Regions from separate parts of the Pseudomonas acericola genome, predicted to be linked through region 1. Evidence: riboswitches for the same ligand, from Rfam matches in the RefSeq annotation. Region 1 holds a riboswitch; each other region holds the start of a gene.
The links. A riboswitch is a leader RNA that binds a small molecule or an ion and turns the genes downstream of it on or off. The one in region 1 is predicted to bind cobalamin.
Positions count from the first base shown of each region.

Region 2: it holds a riboswitch for cobalamin, as region 1 does, so the genes downstream of both, cobO (cob(I)yrinic acid a,c-diamide adenosyltransferase) here and ACU688_RS24450 (CbtB domain-containing protein) in region 1, are expected to answer to the same signal.
Region 3: it holds a riboswitch for cobalamin, as region 1 does, so the genes downstream of both, ACU688_RS04235 (ABC transporter substrate-binding protein) here and ACU688_RS24450 (CbtB domain-containing protein) in region 1, are expected to answer to the same signal.

Region 1 is NZ_JBRFJB010000009.1:8,555-12,687, reverse strand. Features, by position in the region: gene nfuA (Fe-S biogenesis protein NfuA) at 1-51, shown strand, start outside; gene cobM (precorrin-4 C(11)-methyltransferase) at 272-1,018, opposite strand; gene ACU688_RS24460 (cobalamin biosynthesis protein) at 1,089-1,481, opposite strand; gene ACU688_RS24455 (CbtA family protein) at 1,478-2,182, opposite strand; gene ACU688_RS24450 (CbtB domain-containing protein) at 2,194-2,382, opposite strand; cobalamin riboswitch at 2,480-2,682, opposite strand; cobalamin riboswitch at 3,452-3,651, shown strand; gene cobW (cobalamin biosynthesis protein CobW) at 3,745-4,133, shown strand, end outside.
Region 2 is NZ_JBRFJB010000001.1:655,258-659,390, reverse strand. Features, by position in the region: gene bluB (5,6-dimethylbenzimidazole synthase) at 1-198, opposite strand, end outside; gene ACU688_RS03040 (cobyrinic acid a,c-diamide synthase CobB) at 195-1,631, opposite strand; gene cobO (cob(I)yrinic acid a,c-diamide adenosyltransferase) at 1,628-2,239, opposite strand; cobalamin riboswitch at 2,319-2,567, opposite strand; gene ACU688_RS03030 (PQQ-dependent sugar dehydrogenase) at 2,667-3,980, shown strand; gene ACU688_RS03025 (C40 family peptidase) at 4,116-4,133, opposite strand, start outside.
Region 3 is NZ_JBRFJB010000001.1:924,030-928,162, reverse strand. Features, by position in the region: gene ACU688_RS04240 (aldehyde dehydrogenase family protein) at 1-1,222, shown strand, start outside; cobalamin riboswitch at 1,346-1,539, shown strand; gene ACU688_RS04235 (ABC transporter substrate-binding protein) at 1,656-2,666, shown strand; gene ACU688_RS04230 (FecCD family ABC transporter permease) at 2,663-3,667, shown strand; gene ACU688_RS04225 (ABC transporter ATP-binding protein) at 3,664-4,133, shown strand, end outside.

The DNA of each region.
Region 1 (4,133 bases):
GGTGTCCGTGACGTGACTGACCACACGCAGAAAGAAAACGCCTACTACTGAGTAAGGCGTTCACTGCGAAGAAAAAAACGGCGCCCCGTGAGCGCCGTTTTTTTATGCTTGTTTTTCAGTGTCTTGCGCTATCTACCTAACAAAGCAGATCAACTGTGGGAGCTGGCTTGCCTGCGATAGCGGTACATCAGCAGACCCATGTACTGCCTGACACAACGCCATCGCGGGCAAGCCCGGCTCCCGCAGGGGGTTGCATTGATCTCTGGATTGCTCAGGGGCGGTAGAGGTGTGCGTGGCCGGCCCGGTACAGCGACGACTCGCTAAAGTTTTCACTGGCCAACACCCGGCCCACCACGATCAACGCCGTACGCCGAAACCCCTTGGCTGCAACCTTCTCGGCAATATCACTCAGCGTGCCAACCGCCCAGTCCTGGTCCGGCCACGTCGCCCGATGCACCACCGCAATCGGGCAGTCCGCGCCATAGTGCGGCAGCAGTTCAGCGACGATTTTCTCCAGATGATTGACCCCCAAGTGAATCGCCATGGTCGTGCCGTGGCGGGCCAGGCTGTCGAAATCCTCACCGGCTGGCATGCTGGTTTTATCGGCATAGCGGGTGAGGATCACGCTCTGGGCGATATCCGGCAGGGTCAACTCTGCCTCCAGCAGCGCCGCGCAGGCGGCGACCGCCGTCACGCCAGGGATGATCTGAAACGGGATGCCCAGCTGGCGCAAATGGCGGATCTGCTCGCCAATCGCCCCGTACAGGCTCGGATCACCGGAATGCACGCGCGCCACATCCTGGCCGTTTGCATGGGCCGCCTTGATCAAATCGATGATCTGTTCCAGGTGCAGTTCGGCGCTGTTGACCAGGGTTTCTGCCTGATGGCCTTCCAGTACCGCCGCAGGCACCAGCGAGCCGGCATAGATAATCACCGGGCAACTGCGGATCAGCCGCTGGCCTTTGACGGTGATCAATTCCGGGTCGCCGGGGCCGGCGCCGATGAAGTAGACGGTCATGGAGAATTCCTGTTGAAAAACGGGCGAGCATGAAGATTGCTCATGATCGAGAAGGCCGATTATCGGGTTTTTAGTCGGCGCACGCCAAGGCAAAGGTGGCCTGGGCGGTTTTTTTACGGGTGATCAGTAGGCGGGCAGGGCTGCCGGCGAGGTGTTCCGCCACGGCCAGCGCAGCGCTTTCGGCAATCCCGTAACAGCCGGTATGGGCGAAGGCGATCGCGGATTTGTGGCTCAGGCGGTCGGCATACGCCGCCAACTGCATAGCGTTGAAGCAATGGAGTGGCAGATTCAACTGCGCGGCCAGGGCCAGCAATCCGGGTTCATCGCTTTTGCGGTCGATACTCGCCAACGCGGTGATGCGGTGACGCTCGATACCGCCCTCGGCGAGGGCGGATTCAAGCAGGCCCAGCAGGGTGTGAACCTCACAACCCCGCTGGCAACCCAGGCCGACCACCAGGGTCATGCCGAGTATTGATCGTCACGGTTGCGGCGGAACAACCAGGCGCTGATCAGGCCCAACGCCAGCCAGAAGACGACGTTGGTCAGCTGCGAAGCGATCTTGAACTGTGCTTCAAGGGCTTCGGGTGCGAGCATCGAATGCACTTCCGGTTGCGGTGCGCCAATTACATGGGGCACTACCAGGATCGCTGCGCCCAGCGCTTTAAGCAGCCAGTTGCGCCCGAATACAATCAGCGCGATACCGGCCGCGGTGGACGCTGCGGTACCGATCCACCAGGTCTGGCGCAGTGCGAGGTCGGCGGCAGCCGTGCCTGGCAACTCAGGTGGCAGGCCCAGGGTGGGTGCCAGCACAAAGGTTGCGTAACCGGCCAAACCCCACAGCAGCCCTTGGGCGGTGCGAGTCGGTGCACGCAGGGTGTACAGGCCGGCCAGCATCAGTGCAAAACCGACGGCCACCACCAGGTTGCCACCGGTGGTGGACAGCACGCGCTGCCAGCCGTCTTCCGGCTCCCAGGCTTCGGCGTCATGGGTGTGGGCGGCGGCACCAGCGGCGTGCTCATGCACCACTTCGGTGGCGGCCGGGGCTTTTTCAAAGGTTTCCGCCTGCAAAATCAGCGGGGCGACCCAGAAGCTTTGCAGCAGGGTCAGCAGCAGGGCGGCCAGCAAGCCGGTGAAACCTGCGGTTTGCGCAATACGCTTGATCATGTCGGCAGGTCTCAGTGGCACGGGAACGCGGCGCTGTGGCGGGTATCATGGGCGGCGTTGTGCACGGCCTCGATATGGGAGAAACCGGCGAAATACACCAGGCACGCGCCGAGGATCGACGCACCGATGGCGGCGGTCAGGCGTTGGCTCAAGGTAGAGGTGCTGCTGGCGGAGTGCGAGGTGCTGCTGATGATCGACATGGCGCGTCCCTTTCAGGTGTCAGGGTGAAGCGAGCGCATGAAAACCCCGCGAGCCAGGCACGCAGGGTTCTGAACAGCGCCCGCCCACCGCGGGTTTGTTATCTGATTTTTTCGGGCCGGTCTCCGGGCTTGCGAGGGGCTCAATGCCTGAAAACGTCGCCTTCCCATGCTGTCTGGCACAGTGGATATGACGTTTCGCTCGCTTACCGTTGCGGGGGCAGCACCGGACTGGTCATATCGCTATGACGCACCGGTTTCCCGTTTCACCCTTTGCAGGGCACCCGAAACAAGATGTGTAGGAGAGCATGGGGGTGGGAGGGGAGTCAATTGGGATGTGGGTTTTGGCGGTTTTTGGTGGTTTTTGGTGGTGGTGGTGGTGGTGGTGGTGGTGTACATATCCGTTATTTAGGTTGCGGCCACTTAGGGTTCCGCCCTTACGGCGGGTCACTTTGGAAAAGCCCCAAAGTAACCAAAGGGCTCTTGCCCCAACACTCGGCACCTCGCCTAGGCTCGGTGTGCCCGAACGAAGGCTTGAATCCGTGGGCCGCCGTCATGGGCCATCCCTGGCCCAGGACGGCTAACCCGGCGTCCTGCCGGGTTGCCCACGGATTCAAGCCTGCGTTCGGCCAGCGTGTTTGACGGGGCAAGTGAGATCAAAAGCAAGAGCGCGGCGGCCTTAGAGCCGACCGGTATTTGTCCTGTCGATCTCGGTTAAAAATGTGGGAGCTGGCTTGCCTGCGATGCAGACACCTCGGTACATCAGGCAAACCGAGTTGATGCCATCGCAGGCAAGCCAGCTCCCACAGGGAAACGCGCACGCTTCAACGATCAGGTCGGCTACTAGGCCGCCTCGCTGTGTTTTTGATCTTGGGCACACCGAGCCTAGGCGAGGTGCCGAGTGTTGGGGCAAGAGCCCTTTTGGTTACTTTTGGGGCTCTTTTCCAAAAGTGACCCGCCGTAAGGGCGGAACCCTAAGTGGCCGTTACCGCAGCAACGGATATGTACACAAACCAAACCAAACCAAACCAAACCAGACCCAGCCCATCATTGACCATCCCCCAAGCACTGCGTAGCCTTGCACCCTCGAGGTTCTTCAGCCCAGGCCGAAGCTAAGAAGGGAACGCGGTCCAAGCCGCGGCTGCCCCCGCAACTGTAAAGGGTTCATCTGACTGCCACGCCACTGCCAAACCGGCGGGAAGGCGCAATCAGCGCCGGTCGCAAGACCTGCAAGCCCCAAGCCAGGAGACCTGCCTCGCAACCGATTTTTCAATTCAACCGGGCGGGGTGATCCGGTGACGAAAACCGCTGCTGCGCGCCGTCGCAGGGCCTATCGTCCCGTATGCCCGCCCCCAAGGGCATCCGATGAAAACACTGGCCAAACTCCCCGTCACCATCGTTACCGGCTTTCTCGGCTCGGGCAAAACCACCTTGCTGCGCCATATGCTCGACAACGCTCAGGGCCGCCGTATTGCGGTGATCGTAAACGAGTTCGGCGAGTTGGGCATTGACGGTGAAATCCTCAAGCAGTGCTCCATCGGTTGTACCGAGGAAGAAGCCAACGGCCGCGTGTATGAGCTGGCCAACGGCTGCCTGTGCTGCACCGTGCAGGAAGAATTCTTCCCGGTGATGCGCGAATTGGTCGCCCGTCGTGGCGACCTCGACCACATCCTCATCGAAACCTCCGGCCTGGCCCTGCCAAAGCCGCTGGTACAAGCCTTCCAGTGGCCGGAAATCCGAAGCGCCTGCACCGT
Region 2 (4,133 bases), on a different contig from region 1:
CAGTTGACGGTCGCTGATGCGGATGAAGCGCCAAGGTTGCATCAGGCCGACACTCGGCGCCTGGTGGGCGGCCTGGAGCAGGCGGTGGAGCAATTCGGGGGCCACGGTGCCGCCGGTGAAGTGGCGCATGTCGCGGCGTTCGGCGATGGCGCGGTAGACGGCGTCGCGGTCGGCTTGGGGGAAGGCGTTGTCGGTCATGGCCCTATCGCGGGCAAGCCCGCTCCCACATTTGGATCGGTGAACACTGTCGAGATGGGAGCTGGCTTGCCTCTCTCATTTGGATCGGTGGACGCGGTCGATGTGGGAGCTGGCTTGCCTGCGATGGCGGTCTCCCGCTCTGGCGCAAACAGTGCCGCCACCGCCGCCGGATTCGACGGAAAGTAAAAGTGCACGTAGGAAGCCGTCATCCGCCCCTGTCGGTAAACCGCCTCGGCCCCACGCCCGCCATTGGGGCTCACGCCACGGGCAATCGGCGTGCAGTCTGTGCTGGTCAGGGAGTGATGATAGGTATGCCCACGCAGCACGCCTTCCGGTAACTCGACATTTTGCAGGGCCAGCGCGGCCAGCTTCTTCTGCATCACGGCGTCGCCCGGCAGCAGGCCGAGCAACTCGGCACGCTGGCCGGCGACATCGGTGAGCGAGTCCAGCAGGTACAACATGCCGCCGCACTCGGCGAGCAACGGTTTGCCGGCGGCGTGATGGGCCCGGATCGCGTCGAGCATCGCGGTGTTTTCCGACAACGCCTGGTGATGCAATTCCGGGTAGCCGCCGGGCAGATAGAGACTGTCGGCGTCAGGCAATTCACGATCATGGATCGGCGAGAAGAAGTGCAACTCGGCGCCCATCGCCCGCAACAGGTCGAGGCTGGCGCCGTAGGTAAAGGCGAAGGCTTCGTCGCGGGCCACGGCGATGCGCACACCGTCGAGCAACGGCTCGGCGGCGATGACTGCGGGCGCGGCGAAGGTCACCGGCGGCGGCAAGGCGACTTCGCAACTGCTGCCCAAGGCTTGGGCGGCGGCGTCGAGGCGCACGTCGAGGTCGTTCAGTTCGCTGGCTTGCACCAGGCCCAGGTGACGGCTCGGTAATTCGATGCCCGTCTCACGGGACAAGGCGCCGTACCAGCGCAGGCCTTCGGTGAGGCTGCCTTCGAGCAGTTGCGCATGGCGCAGGGTGCCGACGCGGTTGGCCAGCACGCCGGCGAACGGCAGGTCCGGCTGATAGCGCGCCAAGCCCAGGGCCAACGCGCCAAACGTCTGGGCCATGGCGGTGCCGTCGATCACGCCGAGGACCGGCACGCCGAAGTGGCGCGCCAGGTCAGCGCTGGACGGGGTGCCGTCGAACAGGCCCATGACGCCTTCGATAAGGATCAGGTCGGCCTCGCCGGCGGCTTCCCACAACAGGCGGCGACTTTCCTGCTCGCCCACCATCCACATGTCCAATTGATACACCGGCGCACCGCTGGCGCGCTCGTGGATCATCGGGTCAAGAAAGTCCGGCCCGCATTTGAACACGCGCACCTTGCGCCCCAGGTTGCGGTGCAAACGAGCGAGCGCAGCGGTGACGGTGGTTTTGCCCTGGCCGGACGCCGGTGCGGCGATCAATACGGCCGGGCAATGACGGGGCTGATTCAAAGTTCGACGCCCTTCTGTGCCTTGATGCCGGCCTGGAATGCGTGCTTGAGCATGCCCATTTCGGTGACGGTGTCGCCCATTTCGATCAATTCAGGCTTGGCGCCACGGCCGGTGACCACCACGTGCTGCATCGGCGGGCGCGCTTGCAGGTCGCTGAGCACTTGGTCGAGGTCGAGGTAGCCGTGCTTGAGGGCGATGTTCAGTTCGTCGAGGACGACAAGGCCGATGGACGGGTCTTGCAGCAGTTCGCGGGAAACTTCCCACGCGGCTTCGGCAGCGGCGATGTCGCGCTGGCGGTCCTGGGTTTCCCAGGTAAAGCCTTCACCCATGACGTGGAAACGCACTTGCTCGGGGAAACGGCGGAAGAACAGCTCTTCGCCCGTGCTGTTACGCCCCTTGATGAACTGCACCACGCCGCACTGCATACCGTGGCCCATGGCCCGGGCCAGCATGCCGAATGCGGAGCTGCTTTTGCCTTTGCCGTTGCCGGTCAGCACCAGCAGCAGGCCGCACTCGTTGGGGGAATTGGCGATGCGCTCGTCGATCACGGCTTTTTTGCGCAGCATGCGCGCCAGGTGGCGTTCGTCGCGGTCGGGGGAATCGGTCATGGCAGCTCTCCGTTGGGGCTGGACAAAAACGGCGGGCAGGAAAAAGAAAAAACAGACAGCCAAGCATCGCCCACCGTGATGCTGTTGGATGTTTCAGGCCGGTCTCCGGGCTCATGAATGGCGCGCTCTTTTGAGAGGCAGGCCAACGCTGCGCCTTCCCATATCGCCGGGCGATACAGTGGCAAAAGCAGCGTCTTGACTCATTTACCGTTGCGGGGGCAGCGCCGGAATTGCGGCAGCACTGTGTACAAGTGCGCTCGCTCACCGGCTTCCCTGTTTCACTCGGTCGACCCGTGGGTCACAGAGCACCTGGAACAAGTCGCGAAGGGTAGAGGGTTGGGGGTGGAGCGTCAATTAAAGCCGGCTGCGCACTTGAACCATCGGACCGCCGCGCGCCTCTACCCTTACAGGTATCCAGGAGAAAACCATGCACAAGACCCGACTTGCCCTACTGATCATGTGCGCAGGCGCCCTCGTCGCCTGCGGAGAAAGTTCGACCCTGCAAGTGTCTGACGGCACCGGCCCCTCCCCCAAGCTCCCGGAGCCGAACAAGACCCTGATCCCCACGGTCAACATCGCGCCCGCCATCGGCTGGCCTGAGGGCGCGAAACCAACTGCCGCTGCGGGCACCCAGGTGGCGGCGTTTGCCGAGGGCCTGGACCACCCGCGCTGGCTGTACGTACTGCCCAATGGCGACGTGCTGGTGGCAGAAACCAATGCGCCGCCCAAGCCAGATGATTCATCGGGTATTCGTGGCTGGGTAATGGAAAAGGTTATGGGGCGAGCAGGTGCTGGCGTGCCTAGCCCGAACCGCATCACCCTGCTGCGCGATGACGACCACGACGGCATCGCCGAGACTCGCACGGTATTTCTGGCCAACCTCAACTCGCCGTTCGGCATGGCGCTGGTGGGCAATGACCTGTATGTGGCGGACTCGGACAAGCTGCTGCGCTTCCCTTACCAACCGGGTGAAACCACGATCAAGGAAGCCGGCACCAAGGTCGTCGACCTACCCGGTGGCAGTATCAACCACCATTGGACCAAAAACGTGGTGGCGAGCAAGGACGGCAGCAAGCTGTACGTGAGCGTTGGCTCCAACAGCAACGTCGGTGAAAACGGCCTGCAGGCAGAAGAAGGTCGGGCGGCGATCTGGGAAGTGGACCGCGCCAGCGGCCAGCACCGCATCTTCGCCTCAGGCCTGCGCAACCCCAACGGCATGGCCTGGGAACCACAGAGCGGCAAGCTGTGGACGGCGGTGAACGAACGCGATGAAATCGGCAGCGACCTGGTGCCGGACTACATCACCTCGGTGCAGGATGGCGCCTTCTATGGCTGGCCGTTCAGCTACTACGGGCAGCATGTGGATGTGCGGGTCAATCCGCAAAACCTCGACCTGGTGGCCAAGGCGATTGCGCCAGACTACGCCGTGGGCCCGCATACCGCTTCACTGGGACTGACGTTTGCCGAGGGCAGCAAATTGCCTGCGCCTTTCACCAGTGGCGCATTCATCGGCCAGCATGGCTCGTGGAACCGCAAGCCTCACAGTGGCTACAAGGTGATCTTCGTACCGTTCGAGGCTGGCCAGCCCAAGGGGCAGCCGGTGGATGTGCTGACCGGGTTCCTCGATAAGGACGAGAAAGCCATGGGCCGGCCGGTGGGCGTGGTGGTTGATCAGCAGGGGGATTTGTTGGTGGCTGATGATGTGGGGAATAAGGTGTGGCGGGTGTCGGCGGCCAAGTAAGTAGGCTTCAGACCACCACAAAACCCATGTGGGAGCGGGCTTGCCCGCGATGAGGGAGTGTCAGTCAGCTGATGTATGACTGACACTCCGCAATCGCGGGCAAGCCCGCTCCCACAGTTGGATCGTTGTTCGAAACTAAGGATTGCGTGCCAG
Region 3 (4,133 bases), on a different contig from region 1:
GTTGCTGGCCCTGGCCGCCGCTCTGCGTGAACAAGCCGAAGACATGGCGCAGATGATCACCCTGGAAATGGGCAAACCCATCGCCCAAGCCCGTGCCGAAATCGAAAAATGCGCCCAGCTCAGCGAATGGTACGCGGCCCAAGGCCCGGCCATGCTCGCACCGGAACCGACCCTGGTGGACAACGGCAGCGCCCAGATCGAATACCGCCCGTTGGGCCCGATCCTCGCCGTGATGCCGTGGAACTTCCCGGTCTGGCAAGTGCTGCGCGGCGCCGTGCCGACGATGCTCGCCGGCAACACCTACGTGCTCAAACACGCACCGAACGTGATGGGCAGCGCCTACCTTATCCAGCAGGCGTTCAAAAAGGCCGGCTTCACTGACGGCCTGTTCGAAGTGCTCAACGTGACCCCGGACGGCGTATCCAAAGCCATTGCCGACCCACGCATCGCCGCCGTCACCCTCACCGGCAGTGTGCGCGCCGGTATCGCCATCGGCTCCCAGGCCGGCGCGGCGCTGAAAAAATGCGTGCTGGAACTGGGCGGCTCCGACCCGTTCATCGTGCTCAACGACGCCGACCTCGACGCCGCTGTACAAGCCGCGTTGATCGGCCGCTTCCAAAACAGCGGCCAAGTCTGCGCCGCCGCCAAGCGCCTGATTATCGAGGACGGAGTGGTGGACGCGTTCACCACCAAGTTCTTGGAAGCCAGCCGTGCCTTGGTCATGGGCGACCCGACGTCGACCGCTACCTACATCGGCCCGATGGCCCGCTTCGACCTGCGCGACGAGCTGCACGGCCAGGTCCAGGCCACCCTGGAAGAAGGCGCGACCCTGCTGCTGGGCGGCAACAAAGTCGCAGGCGCAGGCAACTACTATGAGCCCACCGTACTGGCCAACGTCACCGACCAGATGACCTCGTTCAAACAGGAACTGTTCGGCCCCGTCGCCTCGATCATCACCGCCCGCGACGCCGACCACGCCGTGGAACTGGCGAATGACAGCGAGTTCGGCCTGACCGCAAGCATCTTCACCACCGATGCGGCGAAAGCCCGCGATATCGCCAACAGGCTGGAAACCGGTGGGATCTTCGTCAATTCGTTCAGCGTCTCTGATCCACGGGTCGCGTTTGGCGGGATCAAGAAGAGTGGCTTTGGCCGCGAGCTGTCGCACTTCGGCGTGCGCGAGTTCTGCAATGCGCAGACCGTGTGGCTGGATCGCAAATAACCCAGGCGACCTTGCTCAAATCTGGAAACTGGCTTGTGTGGGAGCTCCCACATAAGCCAGCTCCCACAGGCATCGCATTTGTTCTGTGATTTACCCATCGCAACTCCCCCTTCGCAGCCCGATCGACTACCATGGCGCGCCGGTTCCCGAAGGGGACTAACAGGGAATCCCAAGCGCGACCCATCGCGCCAATCGGAACTGCCCCCGCAACTGTAGGTGCCGAGCCTGCTCCCCACTGCCACTGGACACTGTCCGGGAAGGCCGGAGCGAGGCGACGACGCACAAGTCAGGAGACCTGCCGGCCCAGCGTTATCACCAACCGGCGGGGTGTCCGGGAAGGACATCCTTGCGCGGCCCGGCGGCCGTGTTCGTGGGTGTATTTCCACTACCGTACCTCCCCAGTCCACTGTACGGTCCCAACGGAGATTGCCCCATGCTGCCACGCGTTACCGCCCTGCTCACCGGCCTGGGTTTCTGTGCCCTGGCCCACGGCGCGCCGACCCACTACCCGCTGACGCTGGAAAACTGCGGCAGCACCCTCACCTTCCAACAAGCCCCCGCGCGCAGCGTGACCATCGGCCAGGCCGCCACCGAGATGCTCTACGCCTTGGGCGTGGGCGAGAAAGTAGTCGGCACGTCGCTGTGGTTCAACAATGTACTGCCGCAGTTCAAGACGCTGAACGACGGCATCGAGCGCCTGGCCAATAACGAGCCGAGCTTCGAAGCAGTGATCGCCAAGCGCCCGCAACTGGTGGCCGCCGAACTGGAATGGGTGGTCGGTGCGCAAGGCGTGGTGGGCACCCGCGAGCAATTCCATGAGCTGAAAATCCCCACCTACCTGCTGCCTTCCGACTGCGAAGGCAAAGACAACCTGGTGGGCGCCGACGGTACGCGGCTGGAGCCGTTCCGTATCGACACTATTTATAAAAGCATCAGCCAGTTGGCGGCGATTTTCGACGTACAGGATCGCGGCCAACAGCTGAACGACGAGCTGAAGACACGCCTGGCCAAGTCCGTTGCCACCGTGCAGAGCAAAGGCCTCAAGCAGGCCAGCGCGCTGGTGTGGTTCTCCAGCGCCGAGATGGCCAGCGACCCCTACGTGGCCGGCCACAAGGGCATCCCCGAATTCATGCTGCAAACCCTCGGTTTGCACAACGTGGTGCAGTCCGACGAAGAATGGCCCGCCGTCGGCTGGGAAACCATCGCCAAGGCCAACCCGACCTTCCTCGTCATCGCCCGCATGGACCGCCGCCGCTACCCCGCCGACGACCATGAAAAGAAACTCGCCTTCCTGCGCAGCGACCCGGTCACGCGCAATATGGACGCGGTGAAAAACAACCGGATCATCATCCTCGACGCCCTGGCGTTGCAGGCCAGCATCCGCATGTTCGATGGCCTTGAACAACTGGCCACGGCCATCGACGGCTACGACTTGCCGCAATGATCCGTCCTCTGATCGCCCTGGCCCTGCTGTTGCTCGCCGTGCTCGCCGGCGTGGCCATCGGCGAAACCGCCATCTCGCCGCAGGTCGTGCTGCAGGTGCTGGCCAATAAACTGTGGGGCGCCGGCTACGTGCTGGACCCCATCGATGAAGGCGTGGTGTGGAACTACCGCCTGACCCGCGCCCTCGTCGCCGCCGCGTGCGGTGCCGGGCTGGCGACCTGCGGGGTGATCTTGCAGTCGCTGCTGCGCAACCCCTTGGCCGACCCGTACCTGCTGGGCATTAGCGCCGGCGCCTCGACCGGTGCGGTATTGGTCGCATTGATCGGCGTGGGCGGTGGCTTGATTTCGTTGTCGGCCGGCGCATTTGTCGGTGCCATGGCCGCGTTTGCCTTGGTGATTCTGCTCGCGCGGGCCAGCGGTTCGTCCAGCGGCACCGGGCAGATCATCCTCGCCGGCATTGCCGGTTCGCAGCTGTTCAACGCGCTGACTGCGTTCCTTATCACCAAATCCGCCAGCTCCGAACAGGCGCGCGGCATCATGTTCTGGTTGCTGGGCAACCTCAGCGGCGTGCGCTGGCCGTCGGTATGGCTGGCGGTGCCGGTGGCGCTCGTGGGTTTGGCGGTGTGCCTGTGGCACCGTCGTGCGCTGGATGCGTTCACCTTTGGCAGCGACTCGGCGGCGTCCCTCGGCATCCCGGTGCGGCGCGTGCAGTTTGTGCTGGTGGGCTGCGCGGCGCTGGTGACGGCGGTGATGGTGTCGATTGTCGGCTCCATCGGCTTTGTCGGGCTGGTGATTCCCCACGCCGTGCGCCTGTTGCTGGGCACCGGGCATTCGCGCTTGCTGCCGGCCAGTGCGCTGGGCGGTGCGCTGTTTTTGATCGCGGCGGATGTGCTGTCGCGCAGCTTGATCAAGGGCCAGGTGATTCCGGTCGGTGTGGTCACCGCGTTGGTCGGTGCGCCGGTGTTTGCGCTGATTTTGATCGGGCGGAGGAACGCACGATGAGCGTGCTCAGCTGCAATGGCTTGGGCTTCAAGGTGCGTGACGCCGAGTTGCTGCGCGATATTCATCTGGACGTCGCGCAGGGGGAAACCCTCGGCATTGTCGGGCCGAATGGCTCCGGTAAATCCACCTTGCTCAAGCTGCTGGCCGGGTTGCGTGCACCGGCGTCTGGTGAAGTGTGGTTGGGCGACCAGCGCCTGGGGCAGTTATCCCGCCGTGTGATTGCGCAGCAACTGGCGGTGGTGGAGCAACAAGCCGACACCGACGACACCATCCGCGTATTCGACGCCGTGGCCTTGGGCCGCACGCCCTGGCTGTCGGCGCTGAGCCCGTGGTCCGTCGACGACGACAGCATCGTGCGCCAGGCCCTGCACGACGTGGACGCCACCCACCTGAGCCAACGCGCGTGGCGCAGCCTTTCCGGCGGCGAACGCCAACGCGTCCACATCGCCCGCGCCTTGGCGCAGCG